DNA from 3 places in the Bacillus pfraonensis genome. Region 1 is predicted to be linked to each of the others. Evidence: predicted binding sites of a transcription regulator. Region 1 holds the regulator's gene; each other region holds the start of a gene.
The links. Region 1 encodes LexA, which represses DNA repair genes until DNA is damaged. Its sites were predicted from a motif close to CGAACATATGTTCG; they were not measured.

Region 1 (10,258 bases):
AAATATTATTTTCCTCCACAAAGCAGTGGGACGCCATTGATCATCGATACTAAGAGGGGAAAAAACGATGTTAGGTTTTCTGTGTACAGTTACGATGATCACGTTGATGTAGTCAAGCAGTATAAGAAGAAAGTAGTCGCGTATAGTCTGCGTTCCAAAAGCCTTCAAAACTATTCTCTTTTAGTAACGGGAAATTTAGCTTAAAGAGATCATTAAAGAAACTGTTTAAACATATTATAAATACTGATAAGTTAATTTTAAAATGATATTACATATGAAACGGTATATTTAGGAGGAGAATTAGGGATATATCTCTGATGTAGTTATGTTAGGACATAACAATCTATAAAAAATATGATTGATCACGGTTTTTCCTGTAGTTAGGGGGGATCGTGATTTTTTAATTAGTTGGGTATAAAATGGTTTTTAATAGACAACAGTACCTTGCAATAAACAATAGTAAATGGTATATTATGGGTAACGCAAGTACCTTGTATTGAGTGGTACTGATTGGAAAGGAGGATTGTCTTTGAACGTCCAGTTTAAAAAAGGTGTGCTAGAGCTGTGTGTACTGGCGCTTGTCAAACGAAAAGATTGCTACGGTTATGAACTCGTTCAGCAAATCTCCAATAAATTTTTAATATCGGAAGGGTCAGTATACCCATTATTACGTCGTTTAACAAAAGAGGGATATTTTCAAACGTATTTAAAAGAATCAACAGAAGGACCACCACGTAAATATTATCAATTAACGACTCAAGGAGAAGCGCAACTTCATTTACTTGTAACGGAGTGGCGTGATTTTGCTAAAGGGGTACAAGAAATTATTGAAGAGGTGTAATGAGATGAACAAAGAACAGTTTCTTCGAGAATTATCGGGACATCTTAGAAAGGTACCAGAAGAAGAAAGACGTGATATTTTATATGATTATGAGGAGCACTTCCAATTTGGATTAGAGGAAGGGAAGACAGAGGCTGAAATTATAAAAGGACTTGGTTCACCAAAAGCAATTGCGAAAGAGATGTTGGCATTATATCGTTTTGATGAGATGAAGAAAGATCCGTCTGCTTCGAATATAACAAGAGCTGTAATGGCGGCAATTGGTCTTAGTTTATTAAACTTTATTATTGTATTAGGACCTTTAATTGCAATCGTAAGTTTTATATTTTCCCTTTGGGTTGGAGGCGCGGTCTCGATTGTGGCGCCATTGCTAGTAGTGATTAAGATACTAACGGGTACATTCTTATGGCTTGATATATTTGTTTCTATTACATTTGTTGGAGTTGGATTATTGTTATGTATAGTTGCTTACTACTGTACAAAAGGGTTTAAAAATTTTTGTGTGGGCTATGTCAATTGGAATCTCAAAATGATTAAAGGGGAATAGATGAGATGAAAAAGATATTGTTAGTAGCTGTCGCTTGTATCATTATTGGAATTATTGGTATATCACAAACATATACAAAAGCAGTAGATGCGGCAGAAAGGGGGAATAAAGAAAAGGTTATTAAAAATGAAGAAATCCGAAATTTGGAAATTGATTTAGATGCTGGAGATGTTACGATTCAAAAAGGAAATGATTCTTCTTTTTATATAAAACAAATAGGAAATATTGCAAAACAAAAAGTGAGTGTTGATGAACAAGGGGATACGCTAAAGGTTCAAGGTAAGATAAAAAAAGGGGTTTCATTCGATTTTTCATTTTTATCTTTCGGGTTTAAAGCGCCAGGGATAATAATCGTTGTTCCGGAACGTTCTTACCAAGATATAAAAGTAAGTTCTTCTGCGGGTGAGATAACAGTAAATGATATAAAAAGTGAACGTGTAGAAGCAACGACGTTTGGTGGAGATGTAGAAATGGAGCGGGTGATAGCGAAGAAAGTAGAAGGGTCTTCAAAAGCAGGAGAAGTTAAAATGAAAAAAGTAAGTGGAAAAGTTGTAGCGAAAACAACAAGTGGAGATGTAGATATTGTAGATCATGATCCTAAATATGATTTAGAGGCAAGTTCAACTGCAGGAGAAGTTGATATTCGATTACTTCAGAAGCCTCAAGATGCGACTATAAGTGGGAAAACATTTGCAGGAGAAGTGGAGATTTTCAAAGAAGAAACGAAAAATGTAACATTAGGAAATGGTAGTGTAAAAATTAGCGGACAAACATCTGCAGGAGACGTTACAATTGAAGCGAATTAAAAAATAGACCAGTTTAACTGGTCTATTTTTTAATGTAAATCGCGGTATACACCGATTACTTTTCCAATAACAGAAACTTTATCTAAAAGGATCGGTTCTAAAGAAGAGTTTTCTGGTTGTAAGCGGAAATGATCTTTTTCTTTGTAAAAACGCTTTACAGTTGCTTCGTTATCTTCTGTTAAAGCAACAACGATTTCCCCGTTGTATGCAGAATGTTGTTGGCGAACAACAACTAAATCTCCGTCCAGAATACCCGCTTCAATCATACTATCTCCAGAGATTCGTAACATAAATACTTGGTCTGCTCCAGCAACAACACTTGCAGGAAGTGGGAAGTGTTCCTCTACACTTTCAACTGCTGTAATCGGTAAGCCTGCTGTAACTTTCCCGACGATAGGAACTTGAACAACTGATTGTGTTTCTGTTTCGATTTTCACTTCTCCTAAAATTTCAATGGCTCTCGGTTTTGTTGGATCACGTCGAATATAACCTTTTTCTTCTAGACGTGATAAATGTCCGTGCACAGTAGAACTAGAAGCAAGGCCAACCGCTTGACCAATTTCGCGTACGGAAGGTGGATAACCTTTTTCTTGTACTTTTAGTTTGATGAAGTCGAGAATGTCTTGCTGGCGTTTTGTTAACTTTTCCATGTTTTTTAACACCTCGTTTTCTTTCAATTTTCTTACTTATAAGTATAACATGCGAAAAAACATTCTACAAACATAAGTTCGAACAAAAAGACGATTTGTGATACACTAAAGGAAAAATCGAAATGAGAAAGAGGGTTTTAAAATGAATGCAATCATTTATGCCCGTGTAAGCACAACGAAAGAAGCGCAGGAAACATCATTATCACGCCAAAAAGATGAATTATTGCATTTAGCTGAGCGGTATCAAATGAATGTTATAAAGGTGATTGAGGAGAAGGCAAGCGGTTATACGATTGAAAGAGACGGTATATTAGAAGTGCTGGACATGATTCGAGATGAAGAGATTGATGTGCTTCTCATTCAAGATGAAACGCGGCTTGGAAGAGGGAATGCAAAGATTGCGTTAATGCACTGTTTACATAAAGAAGGGATCAAAGTATATACACATACGCATAATGGGGAATTACAGCTTTCTGATTCAGATTCTATGGTATTAGATATTATTGGTATAGTTGAAGAGTATCAGAGGAAGATTCATAATTTGAAGATTAAACGTGGAATGCAGAGAGCGGTAGAAAGAGGGTTTCGTCCAGAAAAAAATTTAAAAAATCGTCATTTGAGTACAGGACGTGAAAAGAAAGAAGTGCCGATTGAAGAAATTGTACGTCTTCGTCGTAATGAATTAACATTTGAGGAAATTGCTGCGACGCTTCGTGGTTTTGGACATGATGTATCAAAAGCAACAGTACATCGCAGATACGTGGAATATACGAAGCAATTGCTTGATAAACAAGACTAACTATTGTATGATAATAATCAGTTTTAAGTAGAAAGGGGATTCGAGATGCTAAGTCACGAACTCATTGAACGCATCAATTTCTTAGCGAAAAAAGCAAAAGCTGAAGGATTAACTGAAGAAGAACAACGTGAGCGCCAATCGCTCCGTGAACAATATTTAAAAGGATTTCGTCAAAATATGTTAAACGAATTAAAAGGCATTAAAGTCGTTAACGAAGAAGGTAAAGATATTACACCAGCGAAATTAAAAGCATTAAAAAAACAAGATAATGCAAAGTTAAATTAAAAGATGGGCGAAGCCCATCTTTTTTTGATTTTAGTAGAATTGTTTATTTGATAACTTTCCAATTACGGTTGATTGTCGCTTCAATTGTTCCCCGTTCTAATATGTAATTCGCAATAAGTTCAGACATATCAATTGGTATGTCTTTTATGATGGGTTTATTTTGGTACATAGAATAATTTCCGCCACCACTTGCGCGATAATTATTCATGACTACGTCATATTCTTGATCAAGGTGAATGGGAGATCCATCATATTGTAGGGAAACGACTCTTTCACCAATGGGCTTTGAAATATTTAATGTGTACGAAATTCCTTCCCACATATCGTAATTATAATGCTGTGGTTTTGGTTCGGTATAAGCAGGATTTACAATAATATTCCCATCTGTATGTAACGTGAAATATTCAGCAGATAGCTCAAGGGCTTCTTTTATATCTTTTCCTGTAATCCTTATGACCTTTAATGTATTTGGATAAATATAATTTGAAACAATATCTCTCATTGTAATATGTTTTGGAAAGCCAGAAGATTCATTATGAAATAGGCTTGTACAAGAGATATTGACTTCAGCTACTTCCATCTGCACTTTATTTATAAATTCGATAAAAGGATGGTCTTGTAAACGTGTTTGCATCGCAGTGTGAATTTGCATGTCACCAATAATGGTGCCGATTGGTTGATCTAGCCATTGTTGCGTTTGATTTTCGTAGTTAGATACAAGTGAAAGTACTTTTTCGTCTGCTTGAACGCCTTTAACAGACAACAGTTCCGAATGACATTTTTTAATTATCCATCGATCCTTATTTTGTTCTAATTCTACCCGAACTTTTCCTAATGAATGCCCATTAGATCCGGGTTGTACAATTGTTACACCATTTACTTTCGTATTTGCAATAGAGCGATGTTGGTGACCTGTTAGTAATATATCAATACCATCTATTTCTTGACACATCGCATATCCTTGATTCTCACCAGTTAAAATTTCTGTTGGTTCTCCAGATTGTAAATCCCTTTCAAAGCCACCATGATATGCTACGATTAGTAAATGTGGTTGTTCCTGTTCACGAATGTAGGAAACACATTTTTTTGTTGACTCTAGCGCATCTTCAAATAGTAAATCTTTAATATGGTGTGGCTGCTCCCAATTCGGGATGTAATGTGTTGTAACTCCCAAGATAGCGACTTTTATATTAGGGTGTATGTGTTTAATGACATAGGGTTTGCCGAAGTAAGGATCCTTTGTATGTTTATTTAAAATATTTGCGGATAGATAAGGCATATTCGCATTTAATACAGCTTTGTTTAATACATCCATTCCATAGTTGAACTCGTGATTTCCGATAACGGCAGCATCATAACCAATGTAATTAGCGATAAGTGACATTGGGTTGTTTGTATGCGGTATATATTTAGCGTAGTGATAGGTGAATGGAGTTCCCTGTATAAAATCGCCGTTATCGATCACAATTACATGTTCGTGCTGGCTACGCTCTTGTGTGATACGTGTTGCAAGTTTGGCTAATCCTATTTCTGCATTTTCATTATTTTGATAGTGAATCGGATAGACCGTACCATGTACATCGCTTGTTAGTAGAATGTGTATATGAACAATGTTGTTCTTATTCAAGCTTATCAACCTTCTTTTTTGTTATCTTATGATAAATCATAACAGATAATATATATTTGTTTTTTATTGAATGTTTAGAAAAGCTAAAATTTATAAAGAAGAAAATGAAAGTGTTTTCGGATTATCGTATGATGACAGGAGAAGGAGGAGAATATTATGGCTTTGCAACATGAATTTGTATTTGTTTCAAATGAAAAAGGAGAGCTAAGTTCTGAAGATTTTTCTTGGCATAACAGGGAGTTTTTTATAAAGATGGATCGGTTGTTGAAGATTGTGTGATATTAAGTGATGAAATAGTTTTGTATGTGTCAGATTTTTTGCAGTGGATTCCGACTTATAATCCTTTTCGGAAAGAAAAAGGATTTGGCCTTCATTATTATGGCATTACAAAAATTGAGAATGAAGGAGCGGAAATAGCGATTGATTTATTTCGCTCATTAATCAATCTATTTTCATTGGGACCTGAAAAAGTAGAACTCACAGGCTCATTTCAATGGACGGTAGATTGTGATACGGATGGAGAGTATGAACAACTTATTTTTAATCGAGATAGTCTCTGTGCAGATTTAAAATCTTTAGTCAAACTACTTCATAAAGTGAAAGAAGGAGAAGGATATCTTTTGCATTTTGGAGTTTAATTTTTTCTAAATAAAGCTGAAATAAAAGAACTAGCATTTGCAATAAATAAAGAAATAACGGCAATAAGAAACAAGAGAATGGCCATGAAACTATATAGATATCCTAATCCTTCACTTGTTATCATTACGTCCCGATCAAAATACAGTATGCCAAACGTACTAATGGAAAGAATAAGCATGACAACACCTGGGATGTATTTGTGGTGGGATTTTAATTTGACTGAAAAGTAAATAGAAAGAGTTGAAATGAGAGTCATAACAATAATAAAGGTGTAGGAAGCTGCTTCTTCACTCATTATTTCGCCTTCTTCCGTTTTTTATTTAATCTATACGATGAAAATTAATATATATTCATTTCTATTATACATGTTGTGATTAAATGGAAAATAGAATAGGGGTTAGGAAGGTGGCTAAAAATTTTTAGTGTTCGTGCATTAAGATACAGATAATTCCCTTTATTTTTAATAAAAAAATAAAGAAAAAGTATAACATATTGAATGCCCATACATTCCGAAAATTACAGTTTTTTTTATAAAAAATCGAAAAAACATCAACATATTTGTCGATACATGTTGTATAATCTTGCGTGGGAAGATATCATATAAATGTGTAAAACGTTTACTAATATAAGCGAAGGGAAGAATAGCATGTCACATTCAATCGAACAACTTTCTATCAACACGATTCGCACATTATCCATCGATGCGATTGAAAAAGCAAACTCTGGTCACCCAGGAATGCCAATGGGTGCAGCACCAATGGCTTATACATTATGGACTCAATTTATGAAACATAATCCAAATAACCCAACGTGGTTTAACCGCGATCGTTTCGTATTATCTGCAGGTCATGGTTCAATGTTATTATACAGCCTACTTCATTTATCTGGTTACGACGTAACAATGGATGATTTAAAGAATTTCCGTCAATGGGGAAGTAAAACTCCAGGACATCCTGAGTATGGTCATACAGCAGGCGTAGATGCAACAACTGGCCCACTTGGACAAGGTATTTCAACAGCTGTAGGTATGGCAATGGCTGAGCGACATTTAGCAGCGAAATATAACCGTGATGCATACAACGTGGTTGATCATTATACATACGCAATTTGCGGTGATGGCGATTTAATGGAAGGTGTTTCTGCTGAAGCGTCTTCACTAGCAGCTCACTTAGGATTAGGTCGACTTGTTGTTTTATACGATTCTAATGATATTTCATTAGATGGTGATTTAAATCGCTCATTCTCTGAAAGTGTAGAAGATCGTTATAAAGCATATGGTTGGCAAGTAATCCGTGTTGAGGATGGAAACGATGTTGAAGCAATTGCAAAAGCAATTGAAGAAGCAAAAGCTGACGAAAAACGCCCGGCGCTAATCGAAGTAAGAACAACAATCGGTTTCGGTTCTCCAAACAAATCAGGAAAATCTGCTTCACATGGTTCTCCGCTTGGTGTAGATGAAACAAAATTAACAAAAGAAGCGTATGCTTGGACAGCTGAACAAGACTTCCATGTACCAGAAGAAGTATATGATAACTTCCGTAAAACGGTACAAGATGCTGGTGAAACAGCACAAGCTGAGTGGAACACAATGCTTGGTGAATATGCACAAGCATATCCAGAATTAGCAAATGAATTACAAGCAGCAATGAAAGGTCTTCTTCCAGAAGGTTGGGATAAAAACTTACCAACTTATGAATTAGGATCAAAAACAGCAACGCGTTCTTCTTCAGGTGCTGTAATTAATGCAATTGCTGAAGCTGTACCATCATTCTTTGGTGGATCTGCTGACCTTGCTGGTTCTAACAAAACATACATGAATAACGAAAAAGACTTCACAAGAGCTGACTACAGCGGTAAAAATATTTGGTACGGTGTACGTGAATTTGCAATGGGTGCAGCAATGAACGGTATTGCACTTCATGGCGGTTTAAAAACTTACGGTGGTACGTTCTTCGTATTCTCTGATTACTTACGCCCAGCAATCCGTTTGGCAGCATTAATGCAATTGCCTGTAACATATGTGTTTACACATGACAGTATTGCTGTTGGTGAAGATGGCCCAACACATGAACCAATCGAACAATTAGCGGCGCTTCGTGCAATGCCAAATGTATCTGTTATTCGTCCTGCTGATGGTAACGAGTCTGTTGCAGCTTGGAAATTAGCTTTAGAATCTACAAATAAACCAACTGCATTAATTTTAACTCGTCAAGATCTTCCAACATTAGAAGGCGCAAAAGACGATACGTATGAAAAAGTTGCAAAAGGTGCGTATGTAATTTCTGCAAGCAAAAAAGAAACTGCTGATGTAATCTTACTTGCAACTGGTTCTGAGGTAAGCTTAGCAGTTGAAGCACAAAAAGTATTAGCAGCAGATGGAGTTGACGCAGCTGTTGTCAGCATGCCATCTATGGATCGCTTTGAAGCACAATCTTCTGAGTACAAAGAATCTGTATTACCAAAAGCAGTAACAAAACGTTTCGCAATCGAAATGGGTGCTACTTTCGGATGGCATCGCTATGTTGGTCTTGAAGGAGATGTATTAGGTATCGATACATTCGGTGCTTCTGCTCCTGGTGAAAAGATCATGGAAGAGTATGGATTTACTGTAGAAAATGTTGTTCGTAAAGTAAAAGAAATGCTTTAATGATTTGTGAAAAATCTCTCCGGCATGGAGAGATTTTTCTATGTAAATGAGTTTATTCGACAGAAAAAGTTTTTTCTTTCTCCGCAGTCAGACAATCATTGCACATTTTCTTCTATATAATGTAGAGAAAAAGGTTGTCCAGAGCGGGAGGGAAAGCATGAAAACGTATGAATTGTATTTAATTCAAGAAGATATTGCGAAGGCATACTTTGGTCGTGAGTATTTGTTTTTCGATTTATTTGCTCGATTTTCAGAATCTGGTTCCCTTTCGGAAAAGAAAGTGTTATATAAGCAGATGATGTATATTACGATGCCATTACAAGTAATGAAAATTCACCATAAATTAGAACAAGTTTTACGCGGCTTTGGGAAGTATGATCGAACACATCATACACACATGCTTTATACTGGGGCAGAATATGGCGAAATAACGGTGAAATCACAATATATTCAAATGAGTACATCTGGAAATGTATCGATGGAAACGACTTTCTTTGAAGTACTTAGGAAATGCGAATTGACATTTTTAGCAATGGATTATGAAAATAAAAAGTATGGCTGGCTCAATCCTCTGAAACAAGCACGAACATATGTGTAAAAAATGTCGAATACAATCTTGTCTTATTGAAAAGGTTTTAGTACACTGTAAGGTAGACAACATGAAGGAGGAAAATATATGTCAATTTGGGTAGTTGTTCTAGTGGGCGTATTAGCACTAGTAGCAGGCGTGGCGTTAGGATTTTTCATCGCCCGCAAATATATGATGAATTACTTGCAAAAAAATCCACCAATCAATGAGCAAATGTTAAAAATGATGATGATGCAAATGGGACAAAAACCATCCCAAAAGAAAATCAATCAAATGATGAGCGCAATGAACAAACAACAAATGAAATAAGCGCCAAAGGGCACTCGCTGAGAGTGTCCTTTCCTTTTGGAAAACTTTAGTGTTTAAAACTTTTAAAAATTCTGTATTTTTGATAAACTGAAAACATCGCTCATTTCAAGGGAGGGGGATATAATGAAGGTATTTTTTAATTTAGCTTGGTTTTTTAAACAAGAAAAACGGGCGTACATAACGGGAATTATTTTGTTATTTGGTGTAGCACTTCTTGAACTTGTTGCACCAAAAGTAATTGGAATTGTCGTAGACGAAATTAACAACCAAACGCTAACATCTGAAAAGCTGTTACAGTGGGTTGTTCTTTTAGTGGTTGTCGGGATTACAATGTATATACTACGTTACATATGGCGTATTATGATTTTTGGGTCTTCTTTAAAGCTCGCGCGTCAATTACGAAAGAAGTTATATGAACATTTTACAAATATGAGTCCATCTTTTTATCAATCACATCGTACAGGGGACTTAATGGCACATGCAACGAATGATATTCAAGCAATTCAACAAACTGCTGGA
Region 2 (10,258 bases), on a different contig from region 1:
GAGTTAGATACGATTTACTTTTTACACGGAACGGAGGGAGAATAGATGGAGAAAATTTCTTATGAACAATTAAAAGAAACGCTTTATTATGAAAAGCTTCCAAATGGGTTAGATGTATATATATTGCCAAAGCAAGGGTTTAACAAAACTTTTGCGACATTTACAACAAAATATGGCTCCGTTGATAATATATTTGTTCCACTGGGAAAAGAAGAAATGGTTCGGGTACCAGATGGGATTGCTCATTTTCTTGAACATAAATTGTTTGAAAAAGAAGATCATGATGCATTTCAACTGTTTAGTAAGCAAGGTGCTTCTGCGAATGCTTTTACGTCATTTACGAGAACAGCGTACTTGTTTTCTTGTACATCAAATGTAGAACAAAATTTAAATACATTATTAAATTTCGTTCAAGAGCCATATTTTTCTGAAAAAACAGTTGAAAAAGAAAAAGGTATTATTGGCCAAGAAATTCAAATGTATCAGGATAATCCAGATTGGCGTTTGTATTTTGGTTTAATCGATAGTTTATTTATTAAACATCCAATTAAAATTGATATTGCAGGAACGATTGAATCCATTAGTAAAATTACAAAAGACTTATTGTATGAATGTTATGAAACATTTTATCATCCGAGTAACATGTTGTTATTTGTTGTAGGTGCAATTGACCCAGAAAAAACAATGAATTTGGTACGTGAAAACCAGGCGAAAAAAGATTATAAAAATCAACCAGAAATCGTACGTTCATTTGAAGATGAACCAGAAGCAGTAAATGAAAAGAAAAAAATTATTTCTATGCCTGTTCAGACGCCGAAATGTTTAGTCGGTATTAAAGCGACTGGCCTTAAAGAAAAAGGGCAAGAACTTTTAAAACAAGAGATTGCGCTTACATTACTTTTAGATTATTTATTTGGGAAGGGATCAGCGCATTATGAGTCATTATATAATGAAGGGCTCATTGATGATTCATTCTCTTATGATTATACAGAAGAAAGCAACTTTGGTTTTGCAATGGTTGGTGGCGATACGAAACAGCCAGATGAGCTAGCCGATCGCTTGAAAGGTATTTTATTACAGACTGATTATAATGAGTTAGATGAGAAAACGCTAGAGCGTGTGAAGAAAAAGAAAATTGGTGGCTTCTTACGCTCGCTTAACTCACCTGAATACATTGCAAATCAATTCACAAGGTATGCGTTTAATGAATCTAGTTTATTTGATGCTCTTTCCGTTTTAGAGGGCTTAACTGTTCAAGATTTACAAGAAGCAGCAAAAGTATTTTTATCTGAAGAAAGAATGAGTATTTGTCAAGTTTTGCCGAAGAAATAAAATGAAACGTGAATAAGTGGGGCTTCAGCCTTACGATTTAGAACTTTATGGACAGTGTATCCCCTCATCTAACTTTTTGGCTATTGCTGAATTGTAAGGTGAGGGGTATTATTTGTTTGTGAATACACGACAAGATTAGTGATTTGAAAGAGTTTTTCTGTAGAGGAAAGATAAGAGAGGGTATATATGACGAAGTTTGCATTAGTGACTGGAGGAAGCGGAGGAATCGGCTCTGCAATTTCAAAACAATTAGTTAAAGATGGTTATACGGTGTATGTTCATTACAACAAGAGTGAAGAAAAAATAAATGGATTAAAGCGTGAGCTAGGTGTCATTATTCCAGTTCAAGCTAATTTAGCTACGCCAGATGGTGTGCAAAAGCTCTGGGCACAAATTCATCATCCTCTTGATGTTATTGTGTATGCAGCTGGAAAAAGTATATTTGGTTTAGTAACAGATGTGACGAATGAGCAATTGAATGAGATGGTGGAATTGCAAGTGAAGAGTGTCTATAATCTTTTTTCACTTGCGCTGCCATCGATGATTCGCCTGCGAAGAGGAAATATCGTTGTTATTTCCTCTATATGGGGACAAGTAGGAGCTTCTTGTGAGGTGCTATATTCTATGGTAAAAGGTGCACAAAATTCATATGTAAAAGCACTTGCAAAAGAGGTTGCGCTAAGTGGTATACGTGTAAATGCAGTGGCACCAGGAGCAATAGAGACGGAAATGTTAAGTGTGTTTTCAGAAGAGGACAAGAAAGGAATTGCAGAAGAGATTCCAATTGGAAGGATTGGATTTTCAGAAGAAGTAGCAAAAACTGTTTCCTTCCTTGTATCACCAGGGTCTTCGTATATAACAGGACAAATTATTGGAGTGAATGGCGGCTGGCATTGTTAAAATAAAAAATTGTACATAAAAAATGAGGAATTGCACAAATTAAGCATGATTCGATTACTTATAATAGTGAGGTGCTTAATCATGTCAGTACTAGATAATTTTGACCAGTGGAAAAGCTTTTTAGGAGAGCGCTTAGAACAGGCCCAAGGAAAAGGACTTGATGGTGGTGCAGTTTCAGATATGGCCTTCCGTGTAGGGGATTATTTGGCAAATGAAGTAGAGGCACGAAATGATCAAGAAAAATTATTGGCGGAGCTTTGGAAAGTCGCTGATGAACAAGAACAACATACAATTGCTAATCTAATGGTAAAGTTTGTACAGCATAAGTAAAAAAGAGAGGAGAAAATCCTCTCTTTTTTTTAGGTATTGAAAATACCACGCTTCAATTATACATTTATCTTCCCTATTAACGTAAAATCATATAATATAGTACATAGGTGTAAAGTAAGCAAGGGGAGTGACGTCTGATGATTGAATGGTATTTTGAGTATGAAATACATAAAAACCGACCTGGCTTGCTTGGTGACGTTTCTTCGTTAATCGGTATGCTTGGCATTAATATTGTCACAATTAATGGTGTAGATAATGCTCGGCGTGGATTGTTGCTTATGTGTGATAATCAAGAGCAAATCTCTAGGCTTGAATCAATTTTGAATACGATGGATAATATAACGGTAACGAAATATCGTCCGCCAAAGCTCAGAGATAGGTTGGCAGTTAGGCACGGTAGGTACATACAGCGAGATGCAGATGATAAGAAAACATTTCGTTTTGTGCGTGATGAACTCGGGTTACTCGTTGATTTTATGGCAGAACTCATGAAAAAAGAAGGACATAAACTTATCGGGATAAGAGGAATGCCTCGTGTTGGAAAAACAGAATCTATCGTTGCTGCAAGCGTTTGTGCAAATAAGCGTTGGCTTTTTGTTTCGTCTACGCTTATTAAACAAACTGTACGTAGTCAATTAATTGAAGATGAGTATAGTGACGATAATATTTTTATATTAGACGGCATTGTTTCAACAAAGCGTGCGAATGAAAGGCATTGGCAGCTCGTTCGTGAAATTATGAGATTACCCGCAACTAAAGTTGTCGAACATCCAGATGTATTTGTGAGTCAATCAGAATATACACTTGATGATTTTGATTATATTATTGAATTGCGTAACGATTATGATGAAGAAATTCAATATAATTTAGTAGATGAAATTGAGCAAGGAGCGCAAAGTAATTTCTCTATGTTTGACTTTTAAAGAAATATTGAGGTGTTAGTAGTGACGGAATTAGGACAAAAGCTGAAGGAAGCAAGAGAAGCGAAAGGCTTGTCTATTGATCAGCTACATGAGGTTACGAAAATTCAAAAACGTTATTTAATAACAATTGAAGAGGGCGATTATAGTATATTGCCTGGTGCATTTTATGCACGTGCATTTATTAAACAATATGCGGATGCGGTTGGTCTAAACGGAGAAGAGTTACTTGTAGAGTATCAAAGTGTAATACCACAATCCGAATCTCATGATGTACCGCAAGTATCAAAAAGTCAAAAGACGCAAGAAACGATGCAAAAAGCAGCATCGCTTCCAATAGCAGATCATATGCCTAAAATATTGATTGCATTATTGGTAATTACATTAGGCGTAGCTGTGTGGTTTGTTTTCCAATGGTTAAATGGAAAAGACGAAGGGCAAGCAAAGCAAACGAAAAGTGAACAGATAGAAGTACAAAAGGCGAAAAATTCTCCGCTTGATGAAAAGAAAGATGAAGTAAAAGCAGAAGAGCCTAAAAAAGAAGAGCCTAAAAAAGAAGAACCGAAGAAAGAAGAACCACCAGCACAGCAACCGCCTGCTGGACAAGAAGAAGTGAAGGTTGTTGGAACAAGTGGAAAGGTATCTACTTTGGAAGTTCATAATAATAAAGCACTTGAGTTAGAGATTACAGCGAAGGGTGCAAGTTATGTAGATATTAAAAATGAGGATGGAAATGCCATTTTTAATGGTACACTTCAAGAGGGACAAACAGAAAAACATGATTTAACAACAGCGAAAGAAGTACATCTTAACATTGGAAGTGCACCAAATGTTGATGTTAAACTGAATGGCCAAGTTGTTGCTTTCCCATTAGATCCAGAAAAGGAATATCACCAAAGATTAGTGTTTAAAAATCTAGGGGTAGGGCAACCTGCACAATAACAGTCATCGCCTCGATGACTTTTTTTCAATGAACAAATGTTTTTGACATGATGGAGGAATAGCTGTGAATTTACCAAATAAAATTACAATATCTCGAATCTGCCTAATTCCAATTTTTTTAGTAATTATGTTAGCTCCTTTTAACTGGGGAACATATACAGTTGGAAATGTAGATTTACCAATTCAACATTTAGTAGGGGCAATCATTTTTATTGTTGCTTCAGCTACAGACTGGATTGATGGACATTATGCAAGAAAGTATGATCTCGTAACAAATCTAGGGAAGTTTCTTGATCCGTTAGCTGATAAGTTACTTGTTTCAGCTGCGCTTATTGCATTAGTAGAAATGCAATATGTACCAGCTTGGATTGTTATTGTAATCATTAGTCGTGAGTTTGCTATAACGGGATTACGTCTTGTTCTGGCTGGAACTGGTGAGGTTGTTGCGGCAAATATGTTAGGGAAAATTAAAACATGGACGCAAATTATTGCGATTTCAGCGTATTTATTGCATGATGTACCGTTAAATTTAATCCATATTCCGGTTGCGGATATTTTCATATGGATCGCACTTTTCTTTACAGTTATTTCTGGCTGGGACTATTTCTGGAAAAATAGAGCTGCTTTTGTAAATTCAAAATAACAGCTTATGGGGGAATCGGAATGAATGCCGAAATTATTGCGGTTGGAACAGAATTGTTGCTCGGACAAATTACAAATACAAATGCGAAGTTTTTATCTGAAAAGTTAGCTTCCATCGGAATTAATGTGTATTATCATACTGTTGTGGGTGATAATAATCATCGTTTACAAGAGGCGATTCAAATTGCTGAAAAGCGTGCAGATATCCTCATTTTTACTGGTGGATTAGGACCGACAAAAGATGATTTAACGAAAGAAACCATTGCTTCAACCTTACAAGAAGAACTTGTTTATGATGAAGTGGCATTAACGTCAATTGGCGAGTATTTTAAACGCACAGGACGTGAATTCACAGAAAATAATAAGAAACAAGCACTTGTTTTAAAAGGCTCGACTGTATTTGCAAATGATCATGGTATGGCACCAGGTATGGGCTTAGCTAAGAACGAAAAAGTGTATGTTTTGTTACCTGGTCCACCAAAAGAAATGCAACCGATGTATACAAGTTATGTAGAGCCATTTTTACGTAACTTTACAACTGAAGAGCATATATATTCCCGTGTTCTTCGTTTTTTCGGCATTGGAGAATCCCAACTGGAAGTGAAAGTTCAAGACTTAATTGACGGGCAAACAAATCCAACAATTGCTCCGCTAGCTTCAGATGGAGAAGTAACGCTTCGCTTGACCGCTAAACATCATGATGTAAAGCAAGCAGAAGTACTTATTCAACATGTAGAAGATTTGATTTTAGAACGAGTAGGGGAATTTTTCTACGGATATAACCAAGATTTTCTTCATACTAAAGCAATTGATTTATTGAAGAAAAAAGGTTTAACTTTAGCGTGTGCGGAAAGTTTAACAGGTGGTCTGTTTGGAAATCAAGTAACAGAAAATGCTGGTGTATCTTCTGTATTTAAGGGCGGCGTAATTTGTTATCATAACGATGTAAAGCAACATATATTACATGTACCTGAAGAAACATTACAAACACTTGGTGCTGTTAGTGAACAATGCGCTCATTATCTTGCTGAAAATGTAAAGGCATTGCTGAAGGCAGATGTTGGGATTAGCTTCACGGGAGTAGCAGGACCGGATTTTTCAGAAAATAAAGAACCAGGAACTGTATTTATTGGGTTAGCAATAAAGGATGAGCCGACAGTGGTATTCCCTCTTAAATTAAGTGGAAGTCGTCAGCAAGTCCGAGAACGCTCTGTAAAATATGGATTTTATCATTTGTATAAAAAGCTAGAAGAGATTTAATCTCTTCTAGCTTTTTTGTAATGAAAAATCATACATTCTTCTATAGAAAATAAAAAAATCGAATAAATGTTCGATTTTTGTTGGCAAATTAATATGAAAATAGGTATAATAAGATTAGCAATTCAGTTAAGGAGGAATTTTGAATGAGTGATCGTCAAGCGGCATTAGATATGGCGTTAAAACAAATAGAGAAGCAATTCGGTAAAGGTTCCATTATGAAGTTAGGAGAACAGGCAGAACGTAGAGTTTCTACAGTACCAAGTGGTTCGTTAGCACTTGATGTAGCTTTAGGTGTTGGTGGTTATCCGCGAGGCCGTATTATTGAAATCTACGGACCTGAAAGCTCAGGTAAAACAACGGTTTCCTTACATGCGATTGCAGAAGTGCAACGTCAAGGTGGACAAGCGGCATTTATTGATGCAGAACATGCGATGGATCCGGTATATGCACAAAAGTTAGGTGTTAATATTGATGAGTTATTATTATCACAGCCTGATACAGGAGAACAAGGTTTAGAAATCGCAGAAGCATTAGTACGAAGCGGTGCAATTGATATCATCGTAATTGACTCTGTAGCAGCTCTTGTACCAAAAGCAGAAATCGAAGGAGAAATGGGTGACTCTCACGTCGGTTTACAAGCACGTTTAATGTCACAAGCACTTCGTAAGCTTTCTGGTGCAATCAACAAGTCAAAAACAATTGCAATCTTTATTAACCAAATTCGTGAAAAAGTTGGGGTTATGTTCGGGAACCCAGAAACAACTCCAGGTGGTCGTGCGTTGAAATTCTATTCAACAGTTCGTCTAGAAGTGCGTCGCGCTGAGCAATTAAAACAAGGTAATGACATTGTTGGTAACAAAACGAAAGTAAAAGTAGTGAAAAATAAAGTAGCACCTCCTTTCCGTGTTGCTGAAGTGGATATTATGTACGGAGAAGGTATTTCACGAGAAGGTGAGATTTTAGATATGGCTTCTGAACTTGATATCGTTCAAAAAAGCGGTGCTTGGTATTCTTATAATGAAGAACGTTTAGGACAAGGACGCGAAAATGCGAAACAGTTCTTAAAAGAAAATCAAGATATAAGGGAGGAAATTGCCTTCTTTATTCGTGAACATCATGGGATTGGTGAAGATTCTGCACCTGAGAGCACAGAAGAAGGAACTCTTCTTGACTAATAAAAGACACGATTTCGTGTCTTTTATTTTTTATCCCAAAATAATATGTAATGTGGTTGTTCGTTAAGGCACTCTCGTTTGTGAAAATTGATTTGGTAGGAGCTGGTATCATTAGTGAATATAAACTTTCTTCGTTAAAAGAAGATTTTCATGACAAAGGTAAAGAAAGTAAAAGTAGACAACGCTTGACAATGAAAAATGCGATAGATACAATGAGAATGTATATTTTTTCTTATATACGATACACTCTTCTCTAGAAGAGAAGTAACATTCGGAGTAGGTCCTATACCTTTTCGAAATAATAATATGACATTTTAATTGTGAAATGAAGAAAGTCCCTTAAAAAAGCGGGGCGACGGTCTTTGCTGTACGTTGCAAATCAATGTACATGCCGACAGTCTTTTTTCATTCATAGCAAGGGGAGGTGAAATCATGAGTAGTACAGTTTGGGTACTCATCTCCATTTTGCTTGCAACAGTCGGTGCAGTTGTTGGCTTTTTTGTTCGAAAGTCTATTGCAGAAGCGAAGATTAATGGTGCAGCAAACGAAGCGAAACGCATTTTAGAAGATGCAAATCGCGAAGCAGAGGCACTTAAGAAAGAAGCGCTTTTAGAAGCAAAGGATGAAATTCATACACTTCGTACAGAAGCTGAATTAGAAATTCGTGATCGTAGAAGCGAATTACAAAAACAAGAAAATCGTTTAATGCAAAAAGAAGAGAACCTTGATCGTAAAGACGAAACGCTCGATAAGCGCGAGCAAATGTTAGAAAAGAAAGAGGAATCTCTTGTAGCGAGACAACAACAGATTGAAGAGTTGGAAAGCAAAGTGGGAGAGTTAGTTCAAAAGCAACAAACGGAATTAGAGCGCATTTCCAATCTGACACGCGAACAAGCGAAAGCAATCATTTTAGGGAAAGTGGAAAGTGAAATTTCTCATGAAATTGCCGTTATGGTAAAAGAAAGTGAAGTTCGTGCGAAAGAAGAGGCGGATAAGAAAGCAAAAGAGATTTTATCTCTTGCAATGCAAAGATGTGCAGCTGATCATGTTGCTGAAACAACCGTTTCGGTTGTAAATCTTCCAAATGACGAAATGAAGGGACGTATCATCGGACGAGAAGGGCGTAATATTCGTACGTTAGAAACGTTAACGGGTATTGACCTTATTATTGATGATACGCCAGAAGCGGTAATCCTATCAGGGTTTGATCCGATTCGTCGTGAAACAGCTCGTATCGCTCTTGATAAGCTCGTTCAGGATGGACGTATTCACCCAGCGCGTATTGAGGAAATGGTTGAGAAATCAAGACGTGAAGTGGATGAGTATATTCGTGAAGTGGGAGAACAAACGACATTTGAAGTGGGTGTACACGGATTACATCCGGATTTAATCAAGATTTTAGGTCGTTTGAAATTCCGTACAAGTTATGGTCAAAACGTGTTAAAACACTCTATGGAAGTAGCGTATTTAGCAGGACTTATGGCAGCGGAGCTTGGCGAGGACGAAAAGTTAGCGAGACGTGCAGGTCTATTGCATGATATCGGAAAAGCAATTGACCATGAAGTAGAAGGCAGTCACGTTGAAATTGGTGTTGAACTCGCAACGAAATATAAAGAGCATCCAGTTGTTATTAACAGTATCGCATCTCACCATGGTGATACAGAGCCAACTTCCATTATTGCAGTTTTAGTTGCAGCAGCGGATGCGCTATCAGCTGCAAGACCAGGAGCTCGTAGTGAGACATTGGAAAACTATATTCGCCGTCTTGAAAAGTTAGAAGAGATTTCAGAATCCTATGAAGGAGTGGAGAAATCCTTTGCAATTCAAGCGGGACGCGAAGTTCGCATCTTGGTAAAACCAGATACAATCGATGATTTAGAAGCTCATCGTTTAGCGCGTGATATTCGAAAACGTATTGAAAATGAACTGGATTATCCAGGACATATTAAAGTAACAGTTATTCGTGAAACACGTGCAGTGGAATACGCAAAATAAAGTGGTGAAATACCACTTTATTTTTTTGTGCTGGGATTGGGTAATATAAAATAAAGTGTTTGTAAATCACCTTTATTCGATTTCAATTCTAATTGGCTAGAATAGAAGAAAAGTTTAAATGAGCAGTTTGTTTTTCTTATAAGTAAACAACTTGTAAGGTAGTAATAAAATAAGTATATAAATCCATTTTGATTTTTCGACGTATAAGCCACGGCTATGGATAACAAAAGGTAATCTGTACTCGTTTTTTCTTTTTGTTTTCACTTGGCATGAGGCAAGAAAAGGATCTGACCGCTTCTATGCATAGTTGGATGCGCTCTCCCATCTAAAAAGAAGGATTTTATGTTGTTTTTTCATTTGTATTTATATAGTACATAGAAAGGGTAATAAATATGAGAATATTATTTGTTGGAGATGTAGTAGGATCCCCTGGAAGAGGTATGATTCAACAATACGTACCAGCGTTAAAGAAAAAATATACACCTACAGTAACAATTATTAATGGAGAAAATGCTGCGGGTGGTCGCGGTATTACAGAGAAAATTTACCGAAACTTTTTAGAGTGTGGTGCACAAGCAGTTACGCTTGGGAATCATGCTTGGGATAATCGTGAAGTATTTGAATTTATTGATGATGCAAAATATCTTGCAAGACCAGCTAACTTCCCAGAGGGGACACCAGGAAAAGGACTTATTTTTGTAAATTGTAACGGTACAGAAGTAGCGGTAATTAACTTACAAGGGCGTACGTTCCTTCCCCCAA
Region 3 (10,258 bases), on a different contig from region 1:
ACATCTTCGCATTTTTTAAGTTATTTTCTTTTGCACCAATAATCTCAACTTTTCGTCCGTCCCCTTTCCGTCTTTCAAGTGGAACCGGAATAAACTTCTTACCACTTAAATATTGTCCTGTTAATGAATCATCATCATTCATCACTTCATCTGGTGATCCAGCTGATACAACTTGCCCACCATGAATCCCTGCACCAGGACCGATATCAAGTAAGTAATCGGCAGCCATCATTGTATCTTCATCATGCTCAACAACGATTAGTGTATTTCCTAAATCGCGCATTTCCTGCAATGTACGGATTAGACGGTCATTATCACGTTGATGTAAGCCGATAGAAGGTTCGTCAAGAATATATAATACACCCGTTAAACGAGAACCAATTTGTGTTGCCAGACGAATACGCTGTGCTTCACCGCCTGATAATGTTCCCGCCGCACGGCTTAATGTTAAATAATCAAGTCCTACGTTAATTAAGAAACTTACCCGCTCTTTAATTTCACGTAAAATTAAACGTGCAATCTTTTCCTGTTTTTCTGTTAGTTCAATGACATCGAAGAAATCATACACTTCTTGCACAGAGTACTTTGTTACATCAGAAATTGTTTTCCCGCCAACAAAAACAGCTAAGCTTTCTGGCTTTAAGCGACCGCCCTTACATTTCGGACATGCTTGTTCTGCCATATACTTTTCCATTTGCTCACGAATATAATCGGAGCTCGTTTCACGGTAGCGACGTTCAATATTTGGAATAACTCCTTCAAATAAAATCTCACTCTCTTTCACTTGACCAAAGTCATTCACATAACGGAAATAAACCTTCTCTTCTCCACTTCCATACAACACTTTATCAAATAAATCTTTCGGTATATCCTTTACAGGCATATCCATATCAATGCCGTAATGATTACACACCGATTGCAATAATTGCGGATAATATTGCGAACTAGTCGGTTCCCAAGGAGCAATCGCATGACCATTTAACGATAACTCCCAGTTTGGAATCACAAGTTCTAAATCTACTTCTAATTTCGAACCGAGCCCATCACAAGACGGACAAGCTCCAAATGGACTATTGAAAGAGAACATACGAGGCTCTAACTCTCCGATTGAGAAACCGCAATGCGGACAAGCGTGATGCTCACTAAATAACAGTTCCTCTTCTCCAATCACATCAATTAATACACGGCCACCGCCAAGTTTGAGTGCACTTTCAAGGGAGTCGGCAAGACGGCTCGCAATCCCGTCTTTCACAACGATACGGTCAATTACGACTTCAATGGAATGCTTTTTATTCTTATCTAACGTAATCTCTTCAGAAACATCAAGCATTTCTCCATCAACACGAACACGGACATACCCCTGTTTCTTTATATCTTCTAATACTTTCACGTGTGCACCTTTACGTCCTGAAACAATCGGCGCTAACACTTGTAATTTTGTACGCTCTGGGTATTCCAAAACACGGTCTACCATCTGTTCTACCGTTTGTGATGTAATTTCAATCCCATGATTCGGACAGATTGGCGTCCCAATACGTGCAAATAATAGACGTAAATAGTCATAAATCTCCGTCACGGTTCCGACCGTTGAACGCGGGTTACGACTCGTCGTTTTTTGATCGATTGAAATGGCAGGAGATAAACCTTCAATTGTATCCACATCCGGTTTATCCATTTGCCCTAAAAACTGGCGTGCATACGCGGATAAAGACTCCACGTACCTGCGCTGCCCTTCCGCATAAATTGTATCGAATGCTAATGATGATTTTCCTGAACCAGACAAACCTGTCACAACAACGAGCTGATTTCTCGGAATGGTTACATCAATATTTTTTAAGTTATGCGCTCTCGCACCTTTTACAACGATAAAATCTTTGCTCACTATTTTCACCCTTCCGCTTTTAATTCTAGCAGTAAATCTCTCAGCTCAGCTGCACGCTCAAAGTCTAGTGCTTTTGCCGCTTCCTTCATTTCTGCTTCCATCTTCGCGATTGTTTTTTCACGTTCTTTCTTCGTCATTTTCTTAGCCGGCGTTGTTTCGTATACTTCTGTTTCTTCTGCCGCTGTTGTTGCACGAATTACATCACGCACTTCTTTCTGAATTGTTTTCGGCGTAATACCATGCTTCTCATTGTAAGCTTCTTGCTTTTGACGACGGCGCTTTGTCTCTTCAATTGCAATATTCATCGATTTCGTGATCCGATCTGCGTACATGATTACATGACCATTTTCATTACGCGCTGCACGACCAATCGTTTGAATTAAAGATCGCTCTGAACGTAAGAAACCTTCTTTATCCGCGTCTAAAATCGCTACGAGTGACACTTCCGGAATATCGAGTCCTTCTCGTAATAAGTTAATACCGACAAGCACATCGAACTTACCAAGGCGAAGATCACGAATAATCTCAATCCGCTCTAGCGTTTTAATTTCAGAATGGAGATAGTTCACTTTAATCCCAACATCTTTTAAGTAATCTGTTAAATCCTCTGACATTTTCTTTGTTAATGTTGTAATTAATACACGCTCATTTTTCGCAATTCGGTCTTGTATTTCTCCTAGTAAATCATCAATTTGTCCTTCAATTGGCCTTACATCAATTTGCGGATCTAAAAGCCCCGTCGGACGGATAATTTGCTCCACAACTTCCGGTGTATGCTCTAGTTCATATGGACCCGGTGTGGCTGATACGTACACAACTTGATTCGTTTTCTCTTCAAACTCTTCAAACATAAGCGGTCTATTATCCATAGCTGACGGCAGACGGAACCCATGGTCAACAAGCACTTGTTTACGTGCCTGATCCCCGTTATACATCGCTCTTACTTGCGGCACCGTTACATGTGACTCATCCATAACAATTAAGAAATCATCAGGGAAGTAATCTATTAATGTGTAAGGCGTTGAACCCGCTGGACGGAGCGTCAAATGACGGGAGTAGTTCTCAATCCCCGAACAAAATCCCATCTCACGCATCATTTCTAAATCGTAACGAGTTCGCTGCTCTATCCGCTGCGCTTCTAGTAATTTACCGTTATCATTTAATTCTTTTAAACGTTCTTCTAATTCTTTTTCGATATTTTCAATGGCAACTTTCATTTTTTCTTCACGTGTAACGAAGTGAGATGCCGGGAAGATTGCTACATGTTCACGTTCTGCTAATACTTCACCTGTTAAGGCATTCACTTCACGAATTCGATCAATCTCATCTCCAAAAAACTCAATTCGAATGCAATGTTCATCAAGTGATGCTGGGAAAATCTCAACTACATCCCCACGTACACGAAATGTTCCACGCTGGAAATCAATATCATTACGGCCGTACTGTACATCAACAAGTTCACGAAGCAACTGATTACGATCCTTCTCCATACCAACGCGCAAAGAAACAACAAGTTCACGATATTCTTCTGGTGAACCTAAACCATAAATACAAGAAACACTTGCCACAATAATGACATCATCACGTTCAAATAAAGCTGATGTTGCGGAGTGGCGCAATTTATCAATCTCATCATTAATTTGTGCATCTTTCTCAATAAACGTATCGGTTTGTGGTACATACGCTTCCGGTTGATAATAATCGTAGTAACTCACAAAATACTCAACCGCGTTATTCGGAAAGAAATCCTTGAGCTCACTATACAACTGTCCCGCTAACGTTTTATTATGAGCCATTACAAGTGTTGGCTTCTTCACTTCTTTAATCACATTCGAAATCGTAAATGTCTTACCCGTTCCTGTCGCTCCAAGCAACACTTGATGTTTCTTACCATTTTTAATCCCTGCTACAAGCTGCTCTATCGCTCTTGGCTGATCACCTTGCGGGGAGTATTCAGAGACAATTTCAAATTGATGTTCCAAAAAACCGACCTCCTCGTAAAAAATCTGTATTCCCATTTTACCACGAATGCCCATAAAAAAACCAAGAAAACGAACAGATATTCGGTAAAGTTTTCGACAATATATACATAGAAAAAGGAAGGAGCCCTCTTCATATAAGTTCCTTCCTTTTTAATTTCATTTATTTTATTGGCAAACTGAACAAGTGATACCCATTATGATCAATCTCTTTCTTACAATCATGTAGCGTATACCTTATATCTTCACGAATATCTTTTATTACCTTTTTACAAGTATCAGAGTAAATTCTCTCATCTTTACCTGCAAATTTATCATAGGAACTATCTAAAGAATAGCTAATTGCTTTTCCATCGTATTCTAACGTTTGGAAGATTGGGTCTCCTTCATCTGTATAATTCACAATCCTTATTTTATCTCTGTCCCCTTTTTCAACATTTGTAACGAACTTCTCGAACTTATGTAAATTAGAAATTTCATGCCCTTTTGCAATCACATCATTTTTCTCATCGATCTTACTGTTAGACTGTGAACATGCTACTAAACTTACTATAAAAAGATATATCAAACTCGTTCTTTTCCTGATCGTCACCCTCCCCTATTCAAGTTATTTATATACACTGTAAAAGATTCTTTATAACTACTAGCACAACCTTTTATCAAATAAAAAAGTCACTCTTATTTTATAAAAGTGACTTCTCTTTCCCTTTCTCCTTCTTCGGAAAAAACACATAGGAAAATGTAATAATCGTATCAATAAGAAGGACAATGCCCCATATCTGACTTATACGACTTGCCGCCTTATTTAAAACAATACCTTTTTCAAGCCAATCGCCCCACTGTTCAACCGGAACAAGTCCATACATAAAGAAAAATACAATATGAACGGCAGTAAACAAAACAAGATGTAAAATCCACTCCCAAAGCTCCTGCTTCGTATGAGCCCGGCCCGTAACTTCTAATGGCTCCTCAATAATAGGCATCGGTTCATTTCGCCATTTAGCAACAAGCTTCTGCACGCGTATATCTAATTTTTTCAAATCTTTTTTTCCATAAAAGAGTGCGTAAAGTAATATCACTAAGGTTATAATTTGAAAATTAGAAAACTTCCCTGTGTGATAATAGTCAATAACTCCTAAAGTCAAAATAAATACTTCATTAATCAGCAATACAATTCCCATGATAAAACTTGCTTTCCGTAATCGAAACCCATAACGTAGTAAAAAAAATCCAATAGCTGATACCCAAAATACAACTTCCGCTCCAATTAAGAAATACCAACGATATTCTGCAAGTAAACTCATTTCGCCCGCTCCCTCTCATCATATATACGAAAAGCCTCATCCATATACGTTAGAAGCTCTTCTTCAATTGGATACATATTCATCTTCTGTGAATCTTCTTTTGACTTTCTTACTTCCCACAATTTATCTAGAAATGCTTCATCGCCATTTGCCATCTCCATACACTTCTCCATTAACCTTTTTGTAGCCTCTTGTACTTCATCATGAGATGCAGCTTTTCCTTCTTTCATAAAGATGCGTAATTCCTTGAATACATCCACCCATTCTCGAACATTTTCATCTTCCTCACTCATATTTGGCAAATTGCCCAGCAATTTTTGTTCTTCCTCTGAAAATATCTTTTTTTGAAACATTTCGCGTATACGAGGAGACTGTTTTGAAAGTTGAATCAGTTCAAACATGATTTTCCAATCCAGCTCTCCTTCAAGTTCTGCTGAATACACGACAGCCTGCAAAATCTTTTCCATCCGATTAAATTTTTTCTGCTCTTCTTGTACAAATTTAAGCTGTTTTGCCAACGATTCTTTCAAACTTAATTCATCTGTCATTAGCATATTCATAATCTCTTTTAGCGAGAAGCCCATTTCTTTTAAAAACAAAATTTGTTGCAACCGAATGACATCAGTTTCACTATATAGACGGTGTCCACCTTCTGTTTTCCCACTCGGTTTCAGCAAATCAATTTGATCATAATAACGGAGCGTTCTTACTGTAACTCCTGTTTCCTTTGTAAGTTCTTGAATCGAAATCATTCCCATCACCCTTTCCTCTTTCATTGTAAAAGATGACGTAACGTAACTTTCAAGTGTTTTTGTAAAAAAATGCAAAAAAGCTGATTACATGAATGAACCAGCTTTTACGGGAATAATATTTTTTGAATTGTACGTCCACATGTCAAAACAATCACACCAACTAAAACGCTTGTTGCTGTTTTATGATAGTGCGCTGATACTAGTAAATAATACGATAATCCAACAACTCCAATCACAACAAGCATACTCGGCACTGGATTGTGAACAAAATTTTGCATACCCCATATAAATGCAAATAACGCCGCTACCACACATAAAACCGCTAATCCCATTCTTTTTCCCCTTTATTTATCTATTTGTAAAACTTACCTCGCTACTCACTCTCTTCTACTTTTCTAAACTGCCACTTCGGCCAATAGTTCACAAAAAAGTATATAAACTGTCCAATCACAAAAAGAATAAATGGCGTCCCCGCACTCCCGTAAACAATCAAATTATACATACCCCATACCGCTAAACTGATTGCATAAAACAATCCTAAATATTTAAAAGCTTTATTCGATTGATGTCTTTCATACTCATCTTGCATTCTCATTCTCTTTTCACTCCTTTATTCCAATGTAAATATCTCCTCTACCCTCATCTCAAAATACTTCGCAATCTTCAGAGACAATTCCAAACTCGGGTTATAACGATGATTTTCAATTGCCACAATCGTTTGCCTCGTCACTTGCATCGCTTGCGCCATTTCAATTTGCGTTATGTAATTTTGCTTTCTTAGTTCTTTAATTCTATTTTTTACACCCATAGGCTCCACCTTTAAAAGTAAAGATATCTTTACTTTAATTATAAATATTTTCCAGAAATGAGTAAAGATATCTTTACAAAATAAAAAGAGACATATCAACTATGTCTCCTTCTTCTCCCTTACATAAACCCTAACGCATATACAAGAATATACCCAAGAATAGAAAGGCAAACAGACCCTACTAATCCTGCTACAAACGCTCTACTTCCCAATTTACGGAACGTCGTAAACTCTACATTTAAACCAAGACCAGCCATTGCCATCGCAATGAGCATATAAGCAATACTTACAATATATCCTGCAATTGCCTCAGGGATAATACCTAATGAATGAAATGCACTCATTGCCAAGAATCCTAAAATAAACCATGGAATTGGAATATCACGCCAAGAGCCTTTTTGCCCATTCCCTTCACTACGCTTAAACCATAAACCAATTAAAATCGCTACCGGTACAAGCATCGCAACGCGCGTTAATTTTACAATAACCGCAATATCAACAGATGCGCTCCCACCTGGTGCGGCCGCAGCGATGACGTGGGCGATCTCATGCAGCGTTGCTCCAGAAAATACACCGTAACCGTAAGGAGATAAACCGAGAATCGGATATAATAGCGTATAAATGAGAGTAAAAATCGTACCTAAAATAGCAATAATCGCTGCTCCAACTGCCGTTTCATCATCCTTTGCTTTCACCTGCGGCGCAATTGCCACGACTGCAGCCGCGCCGCAAATCGCTGTACCGCACGCCGTTAAAATCCCAAGCGTCTTATCTACTTTAAAAAAACGTGTTAGTGCGTATACAACAACAAGTGTAAATACAATAACGATCGCTGCAATAACTAACACTTTTGGCCCAGCCTTTGCAATATCAACTAGATTCAAACGCATTCCAAGTAAAATAATTCCGAAGCGAAGTAACTTCTTACTGGCGAAATTTGTTCCTAGGGTTGCTTCATAAGGTAAACTAATTATCGCTCTCCAAATCATCCCAATTAGAATAGCGATCACTAATTGCCCCATAATATTTAAAAACGGAAGCGTCGCTAAATATTTCGCAGCAATGGCAATTAATAACGTAATTCCAATCCCTTGCGAAAAACCGAGACGCTTCTTCTTTTGTATAACAAGTGTTTGTTCCACTTCGTACCACTCCAATAATCATATTGGAACATGCATGTTCTTTATATTTACATTATAGAAGGGTTTCAATGATAAGTTTAATACCAATATTCAATCTCAATCATCAGAAAAACTTATGATAAACTAGAAAAGCGGAAGCGGCTCGCCCAGCTCTAACCAGCTAAGGTTTTCCGCACACAAGGCGCTCTTTGCCATTCTGCCGCTATCCAAAAACAAAAAAAGGAGAGGACACAATGAACGTCGATATCTTAAAAATATTTGTGACTGTCGTAGAACAAAAGCATTTCTCTCGCGCGGCAGAACTACTCAATCTTTCGCAGCCCGGCGTCAGCATGCATATTCGTAATTTAGAAAACGAATTTGGTAATACTCTTATTCAGAGGTCCCCAAAGCATGTCCAAGTGACAGAGGCCGGTAACATTTTATATATCCATGCAAAGCAAATGCTATCTCTTTATGAAGAAGCAAAACAAGAAATTAACGAACTACATAATGTTGTTACAGGAACGCTTCGCATCGGCGCAAGCTTTACGATTGGTGAATACTTACTTCCGAAAATATTGGCGCGCTATGCCAATGAAAATCCACTCGTAGAAGTACATACGCTCATCTCCAATACAGAAGAAGTTCTCCAAAGCCTTCGTTCGGGCCAAATCGATATCGGCTTAGTAGAAGGTCAAGTCATATACACTGATATAGATGTAGAGACCTTTATGGAAGATGAAATGAAACTTGTTGTTCCACCAAATCACCACCTTCTGAGCATACATACAATCAACGAAGATTCCCTTCAAGATCAAGTATGGGTTCTGAGAGAAGTTGGCTCTGGCACACGTGCCTATAGCGATCGCTTTATCCATCATCATCATTTAAAAATGAAGCGCTTCTTTACCTTTAGCAGCATTCAAAGTGTGAAAGAGGCTGTTGCTGCCGGGCTTGGCATCGCCATCCTTTCTGACTGGACTGTAAGGAAAGAACTACAAACAGGCGAACTATTCCATGTCGAAGTTCCAACTGAAAAACTCATCCGTCCTTTCTCTATCGTACGCGGTAAATACTTTATCCACTCTAAAGCCATTCAAGTGTTTTTAGATCATGTTCAATTATTTGCACAAAAACAAAGTTGACCTTCACATTAGTGTGAAGGTTTACAATACATATGAAAGGGGTGAAGCAGAGTGCGAATTGGAGAACTATCAAGGCGAACTGGCGCAAGCGAACGCTCACTGAGACATTATGAAGAAAAAGGTTTATTACCTTCTAAACGCCTTGCAAATGGTTATCGTGATTTTAACGAAACAGCTATCGAAAAAGTCAAACTCATTCAAATGTACTTACAACTCGGCTTAAACTTAGAAGAAACTGCACGAATGCTGCGTTGTTTAGAAATTGAACCACATTTATACGAAAATCCATGCAGTAGCATCCTTACACTTTATGAAGAAAAACTAGCCGAAGTAACAAAGCAAATTTCGCTACTCTCTACTATCCAAACGAATTTACAAAAGCATGTTTCACTCCTAAAACAAGCGAAAGAAAAGGGATGATTATATGTTCGTTATACATGGAAGTTCTCGTCCAAATGGAAATACAGAAGCCTTCACACATATGATGATTAACGGCATCAATACTGAGCAAGTCTACTTACGAGATTATACTGTCCACCCTATTACAGACCAACGTCATGACGCTGACGGATTTCAACCTGTAAATGATGATTATCAACACCTAATTGAAAAAATGCTAGAGCATGACACGATTATCTTCGCTACACCTCTATATTGGTATGGCATGAGCGGGTATATGAAAAACTTCGTTGATCGTTGGTCACAAAGCTTACGTGACACATCCCTTCATTTTAAAGAAGAGATGAAAGACAAAAAGATGTACGTGGTCATTGTTGGAGGAGATAATCCAAAGTTAAAAGCATTGCCGCTTATCGCACAGTTTCAGTATATATTTGATTTTGTCGGCTCTTCGTTTGAAGGCTATATTATCGGTGATGCCAACGCGCCCCGTGAAATTTCAAAGGATAAAGAAGCATTAGCAAAAGTAAAACTATATAACGAACACTTTAAAAATAACGACCAATAATTGGTTTGACAAATATTGCGATTACAAACAAAACTAACGGAATTTATCGGACGCAGTTCCATGCCAAATCGCTACAATGACGTTGCACTTCTTGAGTAAGAATATGAAAGGTTATTGAAGAAAATTCGGAGTTGCAAGGAAGTACTATAATGTCTTCCCTATATATCGACGAGGCTCTCGCCATTTCCCAAGAAATATCGGCGATTTAACACAAGATATCGGCGATTCTCGAAATATATCGAACGTAACTTCAAATATATCAGCGATTTTTCGAATATATCAACGTTTCGACGCAGA

Region 2: the regulator LexA is predicted to act here: its motif matches at 6,386-6,399, upstream of recA (recombinase RecA).
Region 3: the regulator LexA is predicted to act here: its motif matches at 3,935-3,948, upstream of uvrB (excinuclease ABC subunit B).

The regions. Positions count from the first base shown of each region.
Region 1 is NZ_JAHCDO010000015.1:18,101-28,358, forward strand. Features, by position in the region: gene KFD70_RS16140 (YfmQ family protein) at 1-204, shown strand, start outside; gene KFD70_RS16145 (PadR family transcriptional regulator) at 530-841, shown strand; gene KFD70_RS16150 (DUF1700 domain-containing protein) at 846-1,388, shown strand; gene KFD70_RS16155 (DUF4097 family beta strand repeat-containing protein) at 1,394-2,194, shown strand; gene lexA (transcriptional repressor LexA) at 2,224-2,844, opposite strand; gene KFD70_RS16165 (YneB family resolvase-like protein) at 2,987-3,643, shown strand; gene KFD70_RS16170 (DUF896 domain-containing protein) at 3,689-3,928, shown strand; gene KFD70_RS16175 (bifunctional metallophosphatase/5'-nucleotidase) at 3,972-5,555, opposite strand; partial or broken gene KFD70_RS16180 (coproporphyrinogen III oxidase) at 5,712-6,193, shown strand; gene KFD70_RS16185 (hypothetical protein) at 6,190-6,489, opposite strand; gene tkt (transketolase) at 6,841-8,841, shown strand; gene sirA (sporulation inhibitor of replication protein SirA) at 8,999-9,439, shown strand; gene KFD70_RS16200 (YneF family protein) at 9,518-9,739, shown strand; gene KFD70_RS16205 (ABC transporter transmembrane domain-containing protein) at 9,863-10,258, shown strand, end outside.
Region 2 is NZ_JAHCDO010000030.1:19,070-29,327, forward strand. Features, by position in the region: gene yfmF (EF-P 5-aminopentanol modification-associated protein YfmF) at 1-45, shown strand, start outside; gene yfmH (EF-P 5-aminopentanol modification-associated protein YfmH) at 46-1,332, shown strand; gene ymfI (elongation factor P 5-aminopentanone reductase) at 1,519-2,232, shown strand; gene KFD70_RS23055 (DUF3243 domain-containing protein) at 2,314-2,562, shown strand; gene KFD70_RS23060 (DUF3388 domain-containing protein) at 2,700-3,485, shown strand; gene KFD70_RS23065 (helix-turn-helix domain-containing protein) at 3,507-4,424, shown strand; gene pgsA (CDP-diacylglycerol--glycerol-3-phosphate 3-phosphatidyltransferase) at 4,489-5,067, shown strand; gene KFD70_RS23075 (competence/damage-inducible protein A) at 5,088-6,326, shown strand; gene recA (recombinase RecA) at 6,470-7,501, shown strand; gene rny (ribonuclease Y) at 7,934-9,496, shown strand; gene KFD70_RS23090 (TIGR00282 family metallophosphoesterase) at 9,889-10,258, shown strand, end outside.
Region 3 is NZ_JAHCDO010000003.1:273,319-283,576, forward strand. Features, by position in the region: gene uvrA (excinuclease ABC subunit UvrA) at 1-1,882, opposite strand, end outside; gene uvrB (excinuclease ABC subunit B) at 1,888-3,864, opposite strand; gene KFD70_RS04010 (DUF4362 domain-containing protein) at 4,025-4,453, opposite strand; gene KFD70_RS04015 (hypothetical protein) at 4,545-5,165, opposite strand; gene KFD70_RS04020 (MerR family transcriptional regulator) at 5,162-5,917, opposite strand; gene KFD70_RS04025 (hypothetical protein) at 6,022-6,249, opposite strand; gene KFD70_RS04030 (hypothetical protein) at 6,291-6,506, opposite strand; gene KFD70_RS04035 (helix-turn-helix transcriptional regulator) at 6,528-6,725, opposite strand; gene KFD70_RS04040 (YeiH family protein) at 6,845-7,867, opposite strand; gene KFD70_RS04045 (LysR family transcriptional regulator) at 8,101-8,994, shown strand; gene KFD70_RS04050 (MerR family transcriptional regulator) at 9,046-9,414, shown strand; gene KFD70_RS04055 (flavodoxin family protein) at 9,419-9,961, shown strand.